One region of the Bradyrhizobium sp. USDA 4516 genome, then DNA from elsewhere that is predicted to be linked to it. Evidence: riboswitches for the same ligand, from Rfam matches in the RefSeq annotation. Region 1 holds a riboswitch; the other holds the start of a gene.

The links. A riboswitch is a leader RNA that binds a small molecule or an ion and turns the genes downstream of it on or off. The one in region 1 is predicted to bind S-adenosylmethionine.
Region 2: it holds a riboswitch for S-adenosylmethionine, as region 1 does, so the genes downstream of both, metX (homoserine O-acetyltransferase MetX) here and ACVI1L_RS16840 (O-succinylhomoserine sulfhydrylase) in region 1, are expected to answer to the same signal.

What each region holds. Positions count from the first base shown of each region.
Region 1 covers NZ_JBSRXT010000001.1:3,661,202-3,671,825, reverse strand. The annotation lists gene ACVI1L_RS16870 (VOC family protein) at 1-217, shown strand, start outside; gene ACVI1L_RS16865 (SRPBCC family protein) at 347-763, shown strand; gene ACVI1L_RS16860 (IS5 family transposase) at 1,006-1,842, shown strand; gene ACVI1L_RS16855 (MATE family efflux transporter) at 1,880-3,322, opposite strand; gene ACVI1L_RS16850 (hypothetical protein) at 3,452-4,501, opposite strand; gene ACVI1L_RS16845 (2'-deoxycytidine 5'-triphosphate deaminase) at 4,665-5,771, opposite strand; SAM riboswitch at 5,906-5,985, shown strand; gene ACVI1L_RS16840 (O-succinylhomoserine sulfhydrylase) at 6,062-7,255, shown strand; gene ACVI1L_RS16835 (SDR family NAD(P)-dependent oxidoreductase) at 7,430-8,203, opposite strand; gene pimD (pimeloyl-CoA dehydrogenase small subunit) at 8,327-9,472, opposite strand; gene pimC (pimeloyl-CoA dehydrogenase large subunit) at 9,659-10,624, opposite strand, start outside.
Region 2 covers NZ_JBSRXT010000001.1:1,825,267-1,835,890, forward strand. The annotation lists gene ACVI1L_RS08590 (MOSC domain-containing protein) at 1-495, shown strand, start outside; gene ACVI1L_RS08595 (TIGR02594 family protein) at 538-1,203, opposite strand; gene ACVI1L_RS08600 (alpha/beta fold hydrolase) at 1,435-2,301, shown strand; gene ACVI1L_RS08605 (hypothetical protein) at 2,438-3,919, shown strand; gene ACVI1L_RS08610 (G8 domain-containing protein) at 3,987-6,866, opposite strand; gene metW (methionine biosynthesis protein MetW) at 7,046-7,735, opposite strand; gene metX (homoserine O-acetyltransferase MetX) at 7,732-8,937, opposite strand; SAM riboswitch at 9,023-9,102, opposite strand; gene ACVI1L_RS08625 (chorismate mutase) at 9,277-10,140, shown strand; gene hisC (histidinol-phosphate transaminase) at 10,240-10,624, shown strand, end outside.

The sequences.
Region 1 (10,624 bases):
CTGGCTGCATTTGCACAAGGGCAAGGCCCAAGGCGGCGCGCACGTTGCGTTCCGTGCCCCGAGCCATGACGCGATCAAGACATTCCATACCGAAGGCCTGAAGGCCGGCGGCAAGGACAACGGCGCGGCGGGCCATCGCAAGGATTACAGCCCGACCTATTACGCGGCGTTCCTGCTCGACCCCGACGGCAACAATGTCGAGGCGGTGTCGACCTAGCACACCACAGCTCCGCCGTCATTGCGAGTGGAGCGAAGCAATCCATCTTTCCGCCTGCTGCGGTGTGGATTGCTTCGTCGCTTCGCTCCTCGCAATGACGACACATCTGAAACCAACGAGGATTGAACAATGGCTTCCATTCACAAGGATATCCCGATCGACGCGCCGGCAGATCATGTCTGGGACGCGTTGCGCGATTTCGGCGCACTGCATACGCGGCTAGTGCCGGGCTTCGTGACTGACACGCAACTGGACGGCGACGTCCGCACCGTCAGCTTCTCCAACGGCACCGTGGCGCGCGAGACGCTGGTCGATTGCGACGACCAGCGAAAGCGGCTGGTCTATGCGATCAGCAGCGAGCGGTTGAAGCAGCATTCCGCCTCGGTGCAGGTGTTCGCCGAGGGCGACACGCGCTGCCGCGTGGTGTGGATCGCCGACGTGCTGCCGCACGAGGTCGCGCCATACATGGACGCGCAGATGGATCTCGGCGCGGCGGCGATGCAAGCCGCGATGGCCAAATCGGCCAGGGAGAAGAGCGCGGCGTGATCCGCTAGGTCATGCGACTGGCCGCGCATTTCGAACTATGACCGTCACCCTGAGGAGGTCGCGAAGCGACCGTCTCGAAGGGCGACAGTCCCGCTGTTTCTACGAGCGCACGCCGAAACACCTGGGCCGTCGATCCTTCGAGACGCCGCTTCGCGGCTCCTCAGAGCCTGACTGAAAAATGGGTGAGTGATCTCAGTGGGGTGTGATTCCATCGGATTTGCAAAGATTCGAGGGAGAGCACGATGCCCTGGACCAAGATCACTCGGGAGCAATATCGGCGGGACGATCTGCGTTATGCAAGCGATATGACCGATGCGGAGTGGGCGGTGATCAGACGCCTGTTGCCGCGAGCGAACCGGCGCGGCCGGCCGCGTAAGACGGAGCTGCGTCGTGTGATCGAAGCGATCCTCTATATCGTTTCGACCGGCTGCCAGTGGCGGGCGTTGCCGCAGGAGTTCCCGCCCTATTCGACGGTGCAGGGCTATTTTTATAGATGGCGGGATACAGGCCGGTGGCAGAGGATTGTCAGCGTGCTTGTCCGACGGGCGCGAAAAAAGCTTGGACGGACACCGAAGCCGACGGCAGCCGTGATCGACAGTCAAAGTGCGCCAACCACGCAAGCTGGCGGACCGCGCGGCTACGATGCAGGCAAGCGCATCTACGGCCGCAAGCGGCATATCGTGACGGATACCAATGGCCTCCTCCTTGGGGTTCATGTTCATCCGGCCAACGTTCAGGACTGCCATGGCGCCGTACCGCTGCTGAAGAACGTGCGGATGAACTTCCCCCGGCTGCGCCACGTCTTTGCCGACCGGATCTACCGCGGAAATCAACTCCTCGACGCGCTCTCAGACTGCGGTCCATGGACTGTCGAGATCGTCGAGCGGCCTCAAGGCGTCAAAGGCTTCCAGCTTCTGCCGAGGCGGTGGGTGGTTGAACGCACATTCGCTTGGTTCGGCAGATGCCGCCGCCTCGCCAAGGACTTCGAGGCGACGGTGGCAACCGAAGCTGCCTGGCTGCTGATTGCACACATCAGGCTCCTGACCCGCAGACTCGCGGCTGCAGCTAAGGTTGGGTGATTTATGAGTCAGACTCTCAGGATGACGGATTTAATATCTACGACAGCGCCGGCTGCACTTCTGCGACCGGTGCCGACTTGCCCCAGCGCGTCAGGATCACGCTGAGGCAGGACAGCACGCCGAGCACGCCCATCGAGGCGGCGGCGAGTGCGAAGAAGTTCTGCGCGCTCGCCTCATGCGTCGACAGCCACCAGCCGCCGGTGCCGATGAAGATCAGCCGCGCTGTCTGCGCCAGCACCGGACCCAGCACCTTCGCGGCACCCTGCGAGGAGAAATACATCGACATCGCAAGGCCGATGAACGCGTACATCGGCGCGGCGGTCGAGAGATATTGATGGCTGGTCGCCCGCACGTGCGGATCATTGGTGAACAGATTGACCCAGAGGTCGGGGAAGACGGCGATGAAGCTGCCGACCACGCCGACCGCAAGGAACGACACCGTGCCCGCGGTCCAGGCGATGCGCCGGGCGCGCGCGACGCGCTCGGCGCCGACCGCCATGCCGATCATCGGCACCGAGGCGATGCCGACCGCGAAGGCGACGGAGGTCAGCATGAATTCGAGCCGCGCGCCGATGCCGTAGCCGGCGAGCACCGCGGTGCCGAACTGCGCCAGCATGTGGGTGAAGATCGAGATCGTCAGAACCGACTGCAACGGCGAGAAGCAGGACACCGCGCCGACCTTGAGGATGTCGATGAACATCGCCCATTGCACGCGCAGCCCCTTGAGTTTCGGCTTCACGCGGGCACGGCCCGAGAACAGATACCAGCCCATCACGCTGATGCTGATCGAATAGGCGATCAGCGACCCCGCGGCGACGCCGCGCATGCCGAATTGCGGCACCGGACCGAGACCGAGCCCGAGCGTGCCGCCGAGAATGATCTGCCACACCGCCGAGGACAGGATCATGGTCGACGGCAGCTTCATGTTGCCGGTGCCGCGCAGGATGCCGGCCATGGTGTTCATCAGCCAGGGCAGGATCGCGCCGCCGAAGAACACCTGCGAATAGGCAATCGCCTGCGCCAGCACATTGCCGCGGCCGCCGAGCAATTCGAGCAGGCGCGGGCCGAAGATCAGCATGCCCAGCATGAACGTCAAACCAAAGGTCAGGCCGATCAGCAGCGCATGCATCGCGAGCGTCGAGGCGCGCTCGATCTCGCCGGCACCGAGCGCACGCGCGATCGCGGATGCGACGCCGCCGCCCATCGCGCCGCCGGACATCGTCATGGTCAGGATCACGCAGGGAAACACCAGCGCCATCGCCGCGAGCGACTCGACGCCGAGCCGGCCGATATACGAAGTCTCCGCGATGACGACGCAGGTGCCGGCGGAGAGGGCGATCACGTTCGGCCACGCCAGCCATAGCAGCGTGCGCAGGATCGGCCCGTCGAGCAGCGCATTGCGCGCCGGCTTGGTCACCGGCGGCGGCAGCGGCCGCTCTTGTTCGTCGACAGGAATTTCGGCGAGGCCGAGATCGGACATTTCTACTCCCACGCGCGATCTGGGGAGCCGCGCCATGGTGTTTCCCTACCATGGCGGCGGCGGAATCCACGTGCGCGGGGCGCAAGGGGGGCCTGCGCGATTGCAGGTGAACCCGGATGAACCTTGGGGCTAGCCGATCGACCAGACAAACGGCGCGCCGGCGGCGCTGTTCGGCTTCAGATGCACCGGAATACGCCGCCCGCAGCCGGCGGCCAGCCCTTCGAACAGGCCGGTCAATACGCTGGCGCAGGCCGGATGATAGTCGGCCACGTCGGCCATCAGCTTCCAGCCCTGCTGGCGGATTTCGAACTGGCCCTCGGATTCGGTGATGTCAGCAATATCGTCCTGCGACTCGAAGATAGTGCGCAGGAATGCGGCAAATTCCGTGGCACGGCCACGGCGGCCGCCGAGCGCCTGCGCGACCTCGTCGTAATACTGCATGCCGATCAGTCTGCCGGTGAGATGCAGCAGATAGCTCGCGTCCTCCGGGCCGAACACCTGCACGATGACCGGCGCGGCCGTCTTCACATATTCCATCGCGTAGTTGCGATAGGCCTTTTCCAGCCGCGGCTTCGGCCAGCTGTCGACCGGCAGCGCCGGCGCGGAGTTCGGATCGAACAGCGGCGCCTCGATATGGCGCGCGAACACCAGGCGCTGGTCGAGCTCGAGCGGATGATCGTACTCGCAGTAATAGCCTTCGAGGCCGTCCTGGCCGTCGACACACTGCTTGGTGCAGACGAAGCCGAGCCGCAATTCCCCGAGCGCGACACCGTTGTTGGCGTGCCAGCCGCGCAGCATCGCGCGCGAGACCTCACCGGGCACGCCGCAGATCGCCGTGCCCTTCCAGATCCAGCGCGGCGGCGGATAGCGGATCCAGGCCTTGCGGTCGGTCTCGTACATGTATTCGACATGCACGCCGCCGATCCAGTTGGAAAGATAATGATACTGCGCGGCCGCGACCGCCGGCGGCAGGCTGTCGAGGCCGAGCTTCTTCAAGCCGGGCAGGAAGCGCTCCTGCTGCTGGCGACGAAACACGCGGAAGACGAACTCGGCGGCATCAGCCGTGCCGCGCCGCGTGACGACGGTGAGGATCAGCCCGGTGAAGAAGGCGTGATAGAGATCGGCGACGCTGCGCCACTTCCGCCACTGCGTTTCGCGCGCGTCCTGCTCTCCGGTCATGTCTGCTCCCGCTGTTCTTGTTGGCGAGATAAAGCCTCGCGCGCGCAATCGTAGCCCGGATGCAGCGAAGCGCAATCCGGGGCGGCTCAATGCGCGTATGCAGCGCCCCGGATTTCGCTAGCGCTTCATCCGGGCTACGGAATTACACGCGCGCGAAACGGAATTACACGCGAAAATGCTTGGAGAGCTTCAGGCCCTGCGCCTGATAGTTCGAGCCGATGCGCTGGCCGTACAGCGCGTCGGGGCGCTCGAGCATCCGCTCATAGACGAGGCGGCCGACGATCTGACCATGCTCGAGGATGAACGGCACCTCGCGCGAGCGCACCTCCAGCACGGCGCGCGCCCCCTTTCCGCCGGCGCCGGCATAGCCGAAGCCGGGATCGAAGAAGCCGGCATAATGGACGCGGAATTCGCCGACCAGCGGATCGAACGGCACCATCTCCGCGGCGTAGTCCGGCGGCACCTGCACCGCCTCTTTCGACGCCAGGATGTAGAACTCGCCGGGATCGAGGATGAGACTGCCGTCGGGCCGGGCCTTGATCGGCTCCCAGAAGTCGTCGACAGCATAGCCGCCGCGGCGATCGACATCGACCACGCCGGTATGGCGCTTGGCGCGATAGCCGACGAAGCCGCCCGAGCTCTCGCCGGAGAGATCGACCGAGAGCGCGACGCCATGGGTGAGATCGGCATTGGCGGCGTCGACCAGCCGCTCGGCGGCATGCAGCGCATCGAGCTCGTCGGCGGTCAGCGTCGCCTCGCCGATCCGGAAGCGGACCTGGCTGAGCCGCGAACCCTCGCGCAGCAGCACGGGAAACGTCTTCGGGCTGATCTCGGCGTAGAGCGGGCCGTGATAGCCGGCGCCGATCATGTCGAAGCGGCGGGTGCCGTCGGCGATCACGCGGGTGAAGACGTCGAGCCGTCCGGTCGAGCTCTTCGGGTTGGCCGCGGCCACGATCTCCGGCGGCAGCGCCAGGCTCTCCAGCAGCGGCACGATGTAGACGCAGTTGGTCTCCAGCACCGCGCCGTCGGACAGATCGATCTCGTGCAGCTTCAGCTCGTCGATCCGCTCGGCGACGGTGGCATCGGGTCCCGGCAGGAAGCTGGCACGGACCCGGTAGGCAATGTCACCGAGGCGCAGATCGAGGCTGGCCGGCTGGATCTGGCTCTCGACGAAGTCATAGGCGGGCAGAATGAGGCCGGCCTCCGCCATCTCCGCGATCATGCGGTCGGGCAGGATTCCGTTGGATTCATCTTCCAGCGTGAACGACACGATGCGGTCCCTCGGCGATCCCTTGAGATGACCGAAAAATCATACTCCAGGCGGCCATCAAGCCCCAAAATATGGGCTTTTACGGGTTATCCGATGACCGTCTTGACGGAAAGGGCGCGAGGGAATATCAGCTGCACTTATCCCGTGGTGATTTGAGCCGGCCGGCTTGCAGCCACGTTAAATAAGTCGCTAAACAGGCCGGGGACAGTGTGATCCCGGCTTGTGGAGGTTGCTCCAGGCCGGTTTTTTTGTGGCCAGTTCCCAGGGGAAATGGCCACCTCGGAGGTCACATGTCTGAATCTGAAACCACGGCCCGCTTTCGTCCCGAAACCCGTCTCGTCCATGGCGGTACGCTGCGCTCGCAATTCGGGGAGACGTCGGAAGGGCTGTTTCTCACCCAGGGCTACGTCTACGACACCGCCGAGCAATGCGAGGCGCGCTTCAAGGGCCAGGACCCCGGCTTCATCTATTCGCGCTATTCCAACCCGACCATTGCGATGTTCGAGCGCCGCATGATCGAGCTCGAGGGCGCGGAAGCCGCGCGCTCGACCGCGACCGGCATGGCCGCGGTGACCACCGCGATCCTCGCCCCGCTGAAGGCCGGCGATCATGTGGTGGCCTCGAAGGCCCTGTTCGGCTCCTGCCTCTACGTGGTGCAGGACCTGTTGCCGCGCTACGGCATCGAGACGACGCTGGTCGACGGCCTCGACCTCGACCAGTGGCAGCGCGCGTTGCGGCCGAACACCAAGACCTTCTTCCTGGAGAGCCCGACCAATCCGACGCTCGACGTGCTCGACATCGGCGCGATCGCAGAGATCGCGCATAGCGGCGGCGCCCGGCTGATCGTCGACAACGTGTTTGCGACGCCGATCTGGCAGAGCCCGCTGTCGCTCGGCGCCGACGTCGTGGTCTATTCCGCAACCAAGCATATCGACGGCCAGGGCCGCTGCCTCGGCGGCGTCATCCTGTCGTCGGAGGCCTTCATCGCCGAGCACATCCACAATTTCATGCGCCAGACCGGGCCGTCGCTGTCGCCGTTCAACGCCTGGGTGCTGCTGAAGGGGCTGGAGACGCTCGGCGTGCGCGTCCGCGCCCAGACCGAGAACGCGGCGAAGATCGCCGAGGCGCTGGCCAAGCATCCGAAGATCACGCGGCTGGTCTATCCCGGCCGCCCCGACCATCCGCAGGCCGAGACGGTGAAGAAGCAGATGGGCGCCGGCTCGACACTGGTCGGCTTCGAGGTGAAGGACGGCAAGGCTGGCGCCTTCCGCTGCCTCAACGCGCTGAAGATCTCGCGCATCTCCAACAATCTCGGCGACGCCAAGAGCCTCGTCACGCATCCCGCGACCACGACGCATCAGCGCCTGGCGCCGGAGGCCCGCGCCGAACTTGGTATCAGCGAAGGTTTCATTCGCTTCTCGGCCGGGCTCGAGCATCCCGACGACCTGATCGAGGATTTTGAGCGCGCGCTGGAGCAGGTCTGAGCAAACGCCTCTCGCGGGCGGCGTGCGCTGTTCTTTCGGCGTCGTCGTGGCCGGGCTTGTCCCGGCCATCCACGTCTTGCTCGCAGCAACCGCCAAAGACGTGGATGCCCGGCACGAGGCCGGGCATGACGAGATCGTGGGACGATTGCGCGCTATCTCTTAGAGCGTTTGACCTTACGTCGCAGCCGTCGTGACGCCGCCGTCGACCACGATGGTCTGGCCGGTCATGAAGGTCGAGGCATCGGAGGCGAGATAGGCCACGGCGCCGGCGATCTCGTCGGGCTCGCCGATGCGGCGGAGCGGCGTCGACGCCGTGCGGCGCTTCAGATTGTCCGGGTCCTCCCACAGCGCGCGGGCGAAATCGGTCTTCACCAGGCCCGGCGCCACGCAATTGACGCGCACGCCCTTCGGGCCCCACTCGCCGGCAAGGCTGCGGCACAGCGCGAAGTCGGCGGCCTTGGAGATGCCGTAGGCGCCGATCACCGTAGAACCCCGAAGTCCGCCGATCGAGGAGATGATCACGACCGAACCCTTGCCGCGTTCGGCCATCTGCGGGATCGCCAGCGCGGACAGCCAGATGTTGCTCTTGACGTTCGAGCCCATGATCTTGTCGAACGCCTCGTCGGTGATGTCGAGCAGCGGGCCGTAATACGGGTTCACCGCGGCGTTGCACACCAGGATGTCGATCTTGCCGTAATGCTTGATCGTCCCCGAGACCAGCGCCTCGACCTCGCTGCGGCGCGCGATGTTGCAGGGGATGACGAGCGCATCGCCGCCCGCGTTCTTGATGCCGTCGGCGACTTCCTGGCAGGCATCCGCCTTGCGCGAGGAGATCACGACCTTGGCGCCGAGTTTTGCCAAAAGCTCCGCCGATGCGCGGCCGATGCCGCGGCTCGAGCCGGTGATGACCGCGACCTGGCCGGTGAGATCGAACGGGGTGTTTTTCATTGTTGTTTCCCTGTTATTTGCACGTCATTCCGGGGCGCGACGCAGTCGCGAACCCGGAATCCAGAGGTTACGGCGCCAGATTCCGGGTTCTCGCTTCGCGAGCCCCGGAATGACGGAGATGGCTCAGGCCAACAACCCGCCGCCCTCGCTGACGCGACGGAGGTGATAGTCGGTGTCGCCGAGCGTGTTCTCGATCATGGTCAGCCGCTTGAAGTAGTGACCGATCTTGGCTTCCATGGTCATGCCGATGCCGCCGTGAAGCTGGATCGACTGCTGGCCGACGAACTTCAGGGACTTGCCGACCTGCACCTTGGCGGCGGCAACCGCCGACGCACGCTCCTTGGCATCGTCGAAGTCCGACGCCATGGTGGCGAACATCGACATGCTGCGGGCCTGCTCCAGCGCCACGAACATGTCGGCGGCACGGTGCTGCAGGCTCTGGAACGAGCCGATCGCAACGCCGAACTGCTTGCGGGTCTTGATGTACTCGACCGTCTCCTTCAGCGACTCGTCCATCGCGCCGACCGCTTCCGCGCACAGCGCAATGCGGGCTTCGTCGGCGACGCGCTCGATCAGGGGCAGGCCGTTCTCGGGATCGCCGATCGCAGCGTCAGCACCGACCTCGACATTGGTGAAGGTGATGTCGGCCGCGTGCAGGCCGTCCTGGGTCGGATAGCCCTTCCTGGTGACGCCCTTGGCATCCGCCGGAACCAGGAACACGCCGATGCCGGTCTTGTCGCGCTGACCGCCCTTGGTGCGCGCGGTCACGATCAAGGTGTCGGCGTTCTCGCCGTTGAGCACGACGAACTTCTCGCCGTCGATCACCCAGCCGTCGCCCTTCTTCTTCGCGCTGGTGACGACGTCGAAGAGGTCATAGCGCGAGTTCTTCTCGAGCTGGGCGAAGCCAAAGGTCCTGCTGCCGTCGATGATGCCGGGAATGTACTTGGCCTTCTGCTCGGCCGAGCCACCATGGCGCAGGAAACTGCCGGCGACCACGACGGTGGCGAGATAAGGCTCGACCACCAGCGCCTTGCCGAGCGCTTCCATCACGATCATGGTCTCGACCGCGCCGGCGCCAAAGCCGCCGTCGGTCTCCGCGAAGGGCAGACCAAGCAGGCCTTGCTCGGCGAGCTTGCTCCAGAGCGCTTTGCTCCAGCCGCCCTTCTCCTTCATGTACTTCTTGCGCGCATCGAAGTCGTAGGCATCCGCCAGCAACCCGTCGACGCTTTCCTTGAGAAGCCGCTGCTCCTCGGACAGATCAAAATCCATGTTCGTTCCCTTAACTAACTGATCGTTGTTCAAGCCGGGGCCTCTTCACCTCGCCCCGCTTGCGGGGAGAGGTCGGATCGCGAAGCGATCCGGGTGAGGGGGTACAGGTCTCTCGGCAGTCGTTGCTCGGAGAGATGCCCCTCACCCCAACCCTCTCCCCGCAAGCGCGGGGAGAGGGAGAGGAAACTACAGTCCCAGCACCGCCTTGCTGATGATGTTGCGCTGGATCTCGTTGGAGCCGCCGTAGATCGAAACCTTGCGGTTGTTGAAGTAGCTCGGCGCGATCTGCGCGGTCCAATCCATGCTCTCGTTCGAGCCGGCATCGCCGTGCTCGTCATAGGGTGCGGCGAACGGACCGATGATCTCCATCAACAGCTCGGTGGTGGTCTGCTGGATCTCCGAGCCCTTGATCTTGAGCACCGAGGACGCCGGATTGGGCTTGCCCTTGCCGTGCTTGCCCTCGTCGGCGACGACGCGGAGCTGGGTGAGTTCGAGCGCCTTCAGCTCGATCTCGCAGGCCGTGAGCTTCTCGCGGAACGCCGGATCCTCGATCACCGGACGGCCGCCGGACTCGACCTTGGAGGCCAGCGCGCGGATGCGGCGCAGCCGCTCCTTCGACACGCCGACCCGGGCGATGCCGGTGCGCTCATTGCCGAGCAGGAATTTGGCGTAATCCCAGCCCTTGTTTTCCTCGCCGATCAGGTTCTCGTAGGGCACCTCGACGTCGTCGAAGAACACCTCGTTGACCTCGTGGCCGCCGTCGATGGTCTGGATCGGGCGCACGGTGACGCCCTTCGACTTCATCGAGAACACGATGAAGGAGATGCCCATCTGCTTCTTCGCGGCCGGATCGGTGCGGCAGAGGCAGAAGATCATGTCGGCGTGCTGGGCGAGCGTGGTCCAGGTCTTCTGGCCGTTGATGATCCACTTGTCGCCACGGCGCTCGGCCTTGGTCTTCAGCGACGCGAGGTCCGAACCCGAGCCCGGCTCCGAGAAGCCCTGGCACCACCAGTCGTCGACATTGGCGATGCGCGGCAGATATTCCTTCTTCTGCTTCTCGTTGCCGAAGGTGTAGATCACCGGGCCGACCATGCTGACGCCGAAGGCGAGCGGCTGCGGCGCCGGATAGGACTGCAGCTCCTCGTTGAAGAT
Region 2 (10,624 bases), 1.8 Mb from region 1:
CAGGGCGACCTCGAGACCGCGGAAGGCCGCGCGGCGATCGAGCGGTATTTCGCCAATCGTCATACCGGCCAGATCAAGGGCCCGCCCAAGGTGCTGGTCAGCCCCGGGCACAGTTTCTCCGATGTGCCGCGCAAGGTGGTCTCGATCATCAATCTGGCCAGCCTGCGGGCGATCGAGGAGATGGTGCAGGCGCCGGTCCATCCGCTGCGCTTCCGCGCCAACCTCTATGTCGAAGGCTGGCCGGCCTGGCATGAAGCCAGCCTGCTCGACCAGACCATCGCGATCGGCAGCGCCCGGGCCAGGGTGGTGAAGCGCATCACCCGCTGCGCCGCGGTCAATGTCGATCCCGATACCGGCGCGCGCGACCTCTCGGTGCCGAACACGCTGATGCAGCGTTTCGGCAACAATGAGTGCGGCATCTATGCCGAGATCATCAGCGATGGCGGCGCCGCCGTCGGCGACACGATTGCCGCTCAGGGACCTGTAGCGTCGTAGGCCGGGCAAGGCGCGTGCGCGCCCTGCCCCGCTTTCGAGCGATCAGTTGGTCGGCATCACATAGGCGTAGATGCGGCCGCGCGAGACCCGCGTCTCGCGGACGCGGTGGCCGCTGTTGCCCGAGATCATGATCGGATTGCCCTTGGCATCGACGCCGGTGATGATGCCGACATGGCCGCCGCCGCGGCGGCTCATCACGGCGATGGCGCCGACCTGCGGTCCCGAAACGCGCGTGCCGTATTTGGCGAACGAACTCGCCATGTCGGAGCCGGTGCCGCGATGGCCGGTGTGCTGCAGCACCATGTTCATGAAGCGGGCGCACCACAGGCTGGAGCGGCCGGTCGGATTGCCGCCGAGATAGCGGCGCGCCTCGGCCACGATGCCGGACGAGCCGAAGCCGCTTGCCGCAATCACGCCGCCCGTGTTGGGCACGGGGTCAGCGCTGCCGGGCAACGGCGCTGCGTTGGTTTCGATGATCCCGCCCGGCTGCGCGAGTGCGCGACGCTCGGCGCGCGACAGCCGCGCTGCGTGCCGATAGTGATGACGGGCATAGTGACGCGCGTGATGGCCGGCATGGGCCGAATGCGCGTGACGTGAATGATGCGGACGGGCGGAGGCCGGAGCGGCGGAGATCACGGCGAGAGTGAGCGAACACAGAGCCAGCGCCAAAACACGAAGCGACCGGCGACACGCAAGCAACTGAACCATACTTCACTAGATCCTCTGTAACGCCCCCCAATTCCCCGTCGCGTTCCTGGGGGAACACGGCGGTGGTTTTGAAAATCGGGATGGCGCGAGGAAGATTTCATGCGGCGTTGCGGGAACAATTTCTGGGTCATTCCGCGATGATTCGATGACGAGAAAGGAACCGGAGCTGCCGCATTGCGGCCTCGAAAATTAACTGCAAATCTGGAGGCGGCCAACGAGAGGAGAATTTCAATGCCCTACGCCACGACGAAAGATCATGTCCGCCTCTACTTCGAAGAGGCCGGCAGCGGAACCCCGATCATCTTCCTGCACGAGTTCGCCGCGGATCACACCAATTGGGAGCCGCAGATGCGCTATTTCGCGCGCGGCCACCGCTGCATCGCCTATTCGGCGCGCGGTTACACGCCGTCCGACGTGCCTGCGAGTGCCGACGTCTACACCTACCAGCACTTCTATACCGACGCGCTCGCCGTGCTCGACCATCTCGGCATCACCAAGGCGCATTTCGTCGGGCTCTCGATGGGCTCCTATTCGTCGCTGCAGGTCGCCCTCAATGCGCCGGAGCGCGCGCTGTCGATGACGCTGGCCGCGGTCGGCTCCGGCTCCAGCCTCGAGCATCTCGATGCCTTCCGCGCGCAGTGCCGTGCCAATGCCGAGCAATATGAGAGCATCGGCGCGGTCGAGGTCGCCAAGGTGACGCGCGAAGCGCCGAGCCGGATTCCGTTCCTGGTCAAGGATCCGCGCGGCCACGCCGATTTCTACGCCGCGCTCGCCCGCCACGACGCCAGAGGCTCAGCCAACACGATGCGCAGCTTCCAGGGCGGCAGGCCCTCGATCTACACCATGACCGATGCGATCAAGCGCGCCGCGACGCCGGCGCTGATCCTGTGCGGCGACGAGGACGACAATTGCATCGCGCCCAGCATGTTCCTGAAGCAGCATCTGCCGGCCGCCGGCCTCTCGTTCTTCCCGAAGTCGGGCCACGTGCTCAACCTCGAGGAGCCGGCGCTGTTCAACGAGATGGTCGAGCGCTTCATCGCGCTGGTCGAGGCCGGCCGTTGGCCGGTACGCGATCCGCGGTCGCTGGTGGCAGGGTGATTGTCCCGTGTCGTCGCGGTCGCGGGGTGCAGGACGCAGCCAGAGCCTGCGCGGTAAAGGCAGACAGCGCGCGCAGTCTGCGTCCGGAATATGGGCAAAGGAAATCCATCAACGTTCCGATGCCACCGGGCGAACTATGAGAGCAGGTTACCTTCTGCTGCTCTGCGTTATTTCCATCGGACTTGCGGTCGTCTCCAGGACGGTTTGCGCGGAAGGCTTCGTTGAGGAAATGAAACTGGAAGCCGCGGGCGCCGCAGCGAACACGTCCTATCTCCTGGATGGGAAGCCACAGCCTTCGATCCCGATCGGCTGGGCCGTAATGAGCCCAATGATCGTCGTCATCGGCGACGATCAGTACGCGCCCATTTTCGCGCCTTGCGATCCTGCCAATCCAGGCCTGTACTGCGTCGAAATCCTGAGAAACGGCGAGAGGTTCGCGCAACCGCTCGATATGGGGCACGCCTTCGCGCCGGACGGCTTTCAGGCCGAGCTCGCTTATCATCCTCCGCTGTTGTTTACCGACGGAACCAGGCTGCTGGTCGCTTACTGGGTCCGCGCCAAGGATCACCGTTCCATCATCCAACTGCTTTCGCTCGATCCAAAAGCCTCCGCTCCCGCCCCATGGACCCTATTATCGAGGCTCGAGAACCCCGGTGACGAGCTTCTGAGCTATCTCGGAGGAGCGATGGGGCCCACCGGCGAAATCGTGATCGCTGGATACGGGACCGGTGGACCTGCGCGGAGCCACCGGCTCGAACTCACCAGGATAGTTCCGCCCTACACTGGCCCGTGGATGCCGAAACAGCTCATCGCCGAATATCCCTCTCCAGCCTACGCGCCGGAATATCCTCATGTCGCCATCCGTGACGATGGCAGCATCAGCATTTTGACCGTGCTCGCCAACTACACGCCATGTCCGGAGAATCAGGTCACGTATTCGGTCTACAAGAACGTCATCGCCTTCGAAGGCCGTTATGGCGAGCCTTTCGTCGCGCGGTGGAGCGACGCTACGGCCGACACCGTGGCCGATCCGGCGAATCACGGCGACAGCTGCCTCTATGGAGCGGACCGTTATCCGTTGGCGCATTTTTGGGACAAGCAATCGCACGCTATCTATTCGATCGTCCGCAGCGCCAATCTCGATGGAGTCGACGCCACGAACAGGGTGGGATCGAACGCCCGCTTTTCACGGACATTCAAGCTCTATCGCGACGGCACCCTGGTCGTGCCCGACCTTGCGCCCTACTTCGCGCAATATTTTGTCGACCCGGAGCATCCCTGCTACCGGCCAGAAAGCGCCTGTCATATCCATGCCATGACGATGACCCGTCTCGATAATGGAGAATTCGTCATCTTCGCCAACGCCCGCGACGATGACGCCGCGTTGACCTACTCAAAGATCGGCGTGATCTGGTCGAAGGATCTCCAGACCTTCTGCGAGCCGGTCTATCTGTCGACCTCCTACGGTCCCGGATACAGCATATTCGTCGCGCAACCCGACAAGAATGGCATGCATTCGGTGCGCAAGCTTGAGTTTCTCAACGCCGGCAACACGTATAATCCGGTGCAGCTCAATTACAATCAGCGTATGACCTTCTGGCGCTATTCCCTCGAATAGCACCGGCGCGATTTCGCAGACACGCAGCAATCAACAAGGGCGCGAGCAATTCGCGCACGCGCCGCTATCATTCGCCGCTTGTCGCCTGAGCGAACGTCGCGCGGATGTCTCTTTCCATCTCCTGTTCGAAATTGCACTTCCCGCAGTACTGCGCCTGCTTGTAGAACTCGTAGTTCCTTCCGCGCCTGACCGCCTGTTTTGTCACGGTGAGCGACAACGGCAGCGATGTCATGTCCCCCGCCGGATCGGGAAACTTCACATCGAGCGCGATATGGCCTTGCCCGTCGGGCCGCAATACTGGGAAATCTTGGATGAACGCCATCTTGGTGATGCGGTTGCCGACCATATCGGCGACGATTCCCTCCAGCCGATAGCCGTAGCGCACGTCGTCAGGGTGAATTTCCAGCTTGCGAAGCAAAGGATGCACGATCAGCTTTGGGCTGGTCTTCTTGACGAAGACAAAGTTGGGCTGCTCGGAACCGGGGGCGAACATCCAGCGGCTTTTTGCGACCTGGTCCTCCGTGTTGACGATATGCTGTCCGGCCAAAGGATAGAGCTCGTTCGAGGGATTTTGCGCAAACTCCATTTCCTTCGACGTCGGCGTCAGATTGTCCGCATCGACCAAGGCCATTGTCGCATTGCTGCGCGGAAGTGGCTTCGCATCGGCCGGCGCCAGCTGGCCGCCGAACGCGACGCCAAACCGGGCCTTGATTTCCCCGCTGGTCAGTCCCTTGAGATCGGTTGGCCCGCTATTCGCAAAGGGGACAAAGTTTTCGTTCTGCGACCCGAAATACAGCCGGAAAGTCTTGCCGGCGGAATCGTTCCAGAAAATCCGGTCGTTCTCGAAGAGCATGGCGACGTCGCCATTCGCCGGCACGGCCATATCCTTCAGATCGAAATTCGTCGTCGCTCCCTCGGACGGAACGTGAATATTCCTGAGCGTAACCACGCGGAACGGGCGATTCGCCGATTCGATCATGATGTTCGTTCGGTTGCGAAGGAACGCGCCATCGACGGCATTGATGCCGCGCCGCGGCAGCACCAATCCAGTGGGGAACCGCTCCGCCGTAACATTCTGGAAGGTAATGTTCTCGGTCTGGGAATTTCCCCCGATCGCAAAATCAGTATCCATGTGGCGTTCGCCGCCATAGGCGTAGACGTTGCGGATCAGCGTGTCCCGGACGTAGGGGATGAACAGCGCGTGCCGGCTGACATTCCAGACCGTGATATCCTCGATGAGGCTCTGGGAAGGATGCGGCGCAAGTAGCTTGTGATTCCAGATCTCGACCCCGTCGGTCGAGCCGGCGGCGTGGTTGCGTGCGAAATACAAATCGACGTCCGACGTCGAAATGCGGCCGTCCACATCGGCGTTGACTCGATTATCGGTGTTGCGTGCGTTGAAATAGGTACGGTTGCCGCCTTCCGCGAACGAATAACCGAACACGACGTAGGCTCCCGCGGCGTGTCCAAAAGCCCAATTATCCGCTACCCGGACGCCGGCGCTTTGCATCCAAAAGCCATGCCCCTGATGGCCATTGTCGAAGATCCCCATTCGGCTGACGATATCCTCGCCTGATCCGGTCGATCGGATGGCGAGATTGCCCCGAAACGATCCAATCTCCGTGCCGTTCTCCGCCAGGAAATGCGAGCCGGCGATCGCGAACGTCACATTGTTTTCTGCCAGGAGATGACCGCCATGGTTGACGATGCCATGCTTCGGACTTCCCCTCACGACACTGTTGCGCACCACGTGAGGCGGAATATCGATTCGCGCGCCTGAGACGACGTGGAAATGAAGCGCGTATCGACCAATAGTGTTGTCGTCGGATCCAGGGACCAGCTTTCCGGTCTCGTCGAGATCAGGTGCGGTCTGGGCCCGTTTCGTGTCGGTACGGCCGAGATCCCTGAACTCGGCGCCGTCGATGTTCACACCGGTCTGCCGATGCAGGAACATGATATGGCCGCGCGCCGAAAAGGACGCCGCAGCCTCGGAGCTAACCCTGACATTTCTCGTCAGGTTGCCAATCGGGACGGAGGTGCCGTCCGGCGTCAGATGCGAATATTTGAGCGGCCTATCGAGGACGATGCGCTCACCCTCGACGCTGACGATAATTGGCGTTTCGTCCTCGCTATTTAGATCGCTGGTCCCAGGTACGATCAGCTCATCTCCGGCCGACCAGTTCGACGCAGGCCGATCGAACTGGAACACTGCCACCCCGGCCACGAGTTGGCTCTGCGGTATCTTCCAGGCCGTCTTTTCGGCGCCATGAATCCGGATGGCGCCCATCGAAATGAGGCCACCGGCCATGTCGAATGGGTCGTGCTCCCGGTCTCGGAACGTCCGCGCGGCAAAGGTGAGCTTTGCGACGACAGTCTTCGAGACGGGAAGATCTACGGTCCCCATTTCGAGGGCGCCGTCGGGCGTCACCACAATCGTTCCGACCTTGACGGAAGTGGCCTGATCGGTACTCCAGACGAGAGCCCCATCGACGCGAATCCAGTCGATTTTGGCCGTGATCTCCTTGTCGATCTTGACGGTCAGCCCGGATGGAATGCGGACTTTCGCGCCGTCGGCAGGCGGCTTCCCTTGTACCCAGGTGGACGGCGCACTCCAATCGCCCGACGATGCGGCGATATCGGTCTCGGAGCACAGGGCTACCAGATCGAGCGCGGCGGAATGCTCTCGATGGCGAGCAAGGTCGGGGACGTGATCTGCCGCATGTCCGGACGCATGCGTGTCGCAACCTCCATTCAGCAGCGCCAGATGTCCGAGTTGATGCCCATCGGGGATGGACATATTGGCGGCCCACAAGACCCCGGACAGTGCAACGACGAGCAATAGCGCAATCGAGAAACCTGTTCGCATTGTCTTCCCCAGCAAGTGACCATTGCGCGTCAGCCCGATGACCACCAGTTCACGACTGATTCCATCATCTCTGATCCGCATGAGCCACTTTTACACGGCGAGCGCGAACAGGAAAGCTGTACATCGACAACCCAATCCTGTCATCGCCGACGATCTGCATCGGCGGAGATTCCACGTGTTCCTTTGAAGGGTCGAGCACCGGCCTCTGGCCGGTGCTGTGTGCGATCCGATGTCGCAGGTGGCGGCGACGGGTTGACGCTTCACACGGCTTTCACTTGGCCTTGTCGCTCGCCCCCTCCACCCCGGCTGAGCAGGAACACGCCCTGCTCGCCGAACATGTTCCACACCCACCACGGCAGGTTGAGCGGCACCGGACGGCCGTAGAGATCGAGCGCCACCGCGCGCTCCATCTTGACGTTGATCTCCTCGCAGAGCTGCACGAAATCCTTGATGGTGCAGAAGTGGATGTTCGAGGTGTCGTACCAGCTCGCCGGCAAATTCTCGGTGCGCGGCATGTGGCCGCCGATCAGAAGCTGCAGCCGCATCTTCCAGAACCCGAAATTCGGGAACGAGACGATGGCGCGCTGGCCAATCCGCAGCAGATTCTCCAGCACCACCTTGGGCTGCCGCGTCGCCTGCAAGGTCTGCGACAGGATCACGTAGTCGAACGCATCGTCGGGATAGTTGACGAGATCGGTGTCGGCATCGCCCTGCACCACGGCGAGCCCCTTGGCGACGCAGCCATTGACGCCCTCGCGCGACAGCTCGATGCCGCGGCCGTCGATGCCGCGGCTTTCCAAGAGCTGCAACAGCTCGCCATCGCCGCAGCCGACATCGAGCACGCGCGAGCCCGGCCGCACCATGTCGGCGACCAGCAGATGATCGGTGCGATGGCCGCCGGTCCGCTCCGGCGCGATGCCCGGCAAGGGCAATGTCTGCTGCATGCTCATGACCGGCCGCCGTCCTTCAGTCCGCGCGCCTTGGCTGCGGCCAGCAGGAAGGCACGGGAGATCTCGAGGAATTCCGGCACATCGAGCAGGAAGGCGTCGTGGCCCTTGTCGGTCTCGATCTCGGCGAACGACACCCGTGCGCTCGACGCGTTCAGCGCATGCACCAGCGCGCGCGATTCCGAGGTCGGAAACAGCCAGTCGCTGGTGAACGACACCACGCAGAACCGGGTCTGGATGCCGGTGAACGCCTTCGCCAGCACGCCGTTGTGGTCGGCGGCGATGTCGAAATAGTCCATCGCGCGGGTCAGATAGAGATAGGAGTTGGCGTCGAAGCGCTCGACAAAGGACGAGCCCTGGTAGCGCAGATAGCTCTCGACCTGAAAATCCGCATCGAACGAGAAGGTCGGCAGCTCGCGGTCCTGCATCCGCCGTCCGAACTTGCGATGCAGCGCGGCGTCCGAGAGATAGGTGATGTGCGCGGCCATCCGCGCCACGGCCAATCCGCGGTGCGGATGGGTGTCCTCGTCGACATAGCGGCCGCCGCGCCAGTCCGGATCGGCCATCACGGCCTGGCGGCCGAGCTCGTGGAACGCGATGTTCTGCGCCGAGTGGCGCGTCGAGCAGGCGATCGCGAGCGTCGAGAACACGCGCTCCGGATAGGCCGCGGTCCATTGCAGCACCTGCATGCCGCCCATCGAACCGCCGACCACACAAAACAGCGTCGTGATGCCGAGGCGATCGATCAGCATCGCCTGCGCGCGCACCATGTCGGGGACGGTGATGATCGGGAAATCGAGTCCCCACACCTTGCCGGTCGCGGGGTTCAACGACGCAGGGCCGGTCGAGCCCATGCAGCCGCCGATCACATTGGAGCAGATGATGAAGTATTTGTCGGGATCGATCGGCCGGCCGACGCCGACCATGGTCTCCCACCAGCCGGGCTTGCCGGTGACGGGATGGATGTTGTTGACATGCTGATCGCCGGTCAGCGCGTGGCAGACCAGGATCGCATTGGAGCGGTCGGCGTTGAGCTCGCCATAGGTCTGGTAGGCGATCTGGAACGGTGCGAGATCGACGCCGCAATCGAGCTTGAGCGGCTGGTCCATCCCGAACTTCGCCACCAGTGACGACGGACGGTCGGCCTCATGGGCGCGATCATCGCTCGGGGTTTGTGGGCTCGGTATCGGACGCACGTTGCTCATCTAGGCGACCCTGCCTCCGCGCGGGAGGGCTCGACGGACCTCAGGCCAATAAAAAACCCGGCCTGAACAAAGGTTCGGCCGGGAGCTGATAAGGTCCCCGGCCTGTTTAGCGAGTTGTTTAACGTGGCTGCAAGCCGGCCGGCTCAAATGACCACGGGACGCAGGGAACGTAGTCCCCACGCCCCCCGCCGTCAAGACAGCCCTGCCCACGGCCAATTGGTTAACCGAATGCGCAAGGCACGCCTGCGACGTTTCTCTTTGCTTTCGCTGCCCGTCTTTCCTAATCAGGGACCCTGTCCGACGCGGCACCGGGCCGCCCCGACGACAAGGTTTGAGAGCATGTCCAACCCACCCCCGTCGCCGCCCTCGCTGCAGGATCTGCGCAAGGAGATCGATGCGATCGACGAGCAGGTACACCGCCTGTTGATGGCGCGCGGCGACATCATCGACCGCCTGATCCAGGTCAAGAAGACCCAGGAGGTCGGCTCGGCATTCCGCCCGGCACGCGAGGCCAGCATGATGCGCGAGCTGGTGCGGCGTCATCGCGGCATCCTGCCGCTCGACACCATCGAGAGCATCTGGCGCGTCATCATCTCGACCTTCACCTATGTGCAGGCGCCGTTCGCGGTGCATGCCGATGTTTCGGTCGGCGAGTCGGCCATGCGCGACTCGGCGCGGTTTCACTTCGGCTTCGTGGTGCCTTACGTGTCGCATTTCAGCGCACAGGCCGCGGTCGAGGCGGTGGCGAAGTCGAAGGGCGACCTCGCGCTGGTCTCCGCGATCGCAAGCCGTACGCCGTGGTGGAATGCGCTCGAGGCCAGTGGCGCGCCGAAGATCATCGCGCGGCTGCCGTTCCTCGAACGCGCCGACCATCCCGCCGCGCTGCCGGTGTTCGTGATCTCGCGGGTCGCCGACGACGCCATGGTCACCGAAGTGCAGACCTGGAGCGTGCGCGTCTCCGGCTGGAACGCCGATGTCGCCCGGGCGCTTGCGCCGCTCGCCGAGATCGTCGCGGTCCCCGACACCGCTTTCGACGGCGCGGCGCTGCTGGTCTCGGTCACCGGACAAGACCTTAAGAACAAGGGTTTCGAGGCCATCAAGCTCGCCCTGATCAAGGCCGGCGCCTCGGTCCGCTCGTCGGCCCTCGTCGGCAGCCACGCAACGCGCTATACGGTGCCCTCTAACGGATCGGCCAGGACCTGAAGTAAGAGCCAGCCGCCCGTCCAGGCTTTTGTTTTGACGCGTTTTCTTCACGCGAACCGGTATCCACTTCGCTCGAAAACGCTCTGTTCGGAGTTGATGATGTCCCGCCCCGTGCCGAACCCCGGCATCCTCGATATTGCGCCCTACACGCCCGGCAAGAGCCCGGTGCCGGAACCGGGCCGCAAAGTGTTCAAGCTGTCCGCCAACGAGACGCCGTTCGGGCCGTCTCCGAAGGCGATCGCGGCCTACAAGGCGGCGGCTGACCATCTCGAGGACTATCCGGAAGGCACCTCGCGCGTGCTGCGCGAGGCGATCGGCCGCGCCTACGGGCTCGATCCCGACCGCATCATCTGCGGCGCCGGCTCCGACGAAATCCTCAACCTGCTGGCGCACACCTATCTCGCGCCCGGCGACGAGGCGATCTCGACCACCCACGGCTTCCTGGTTTACCCGATCGCCACCATGGCGAACGGCGCCAGGAACG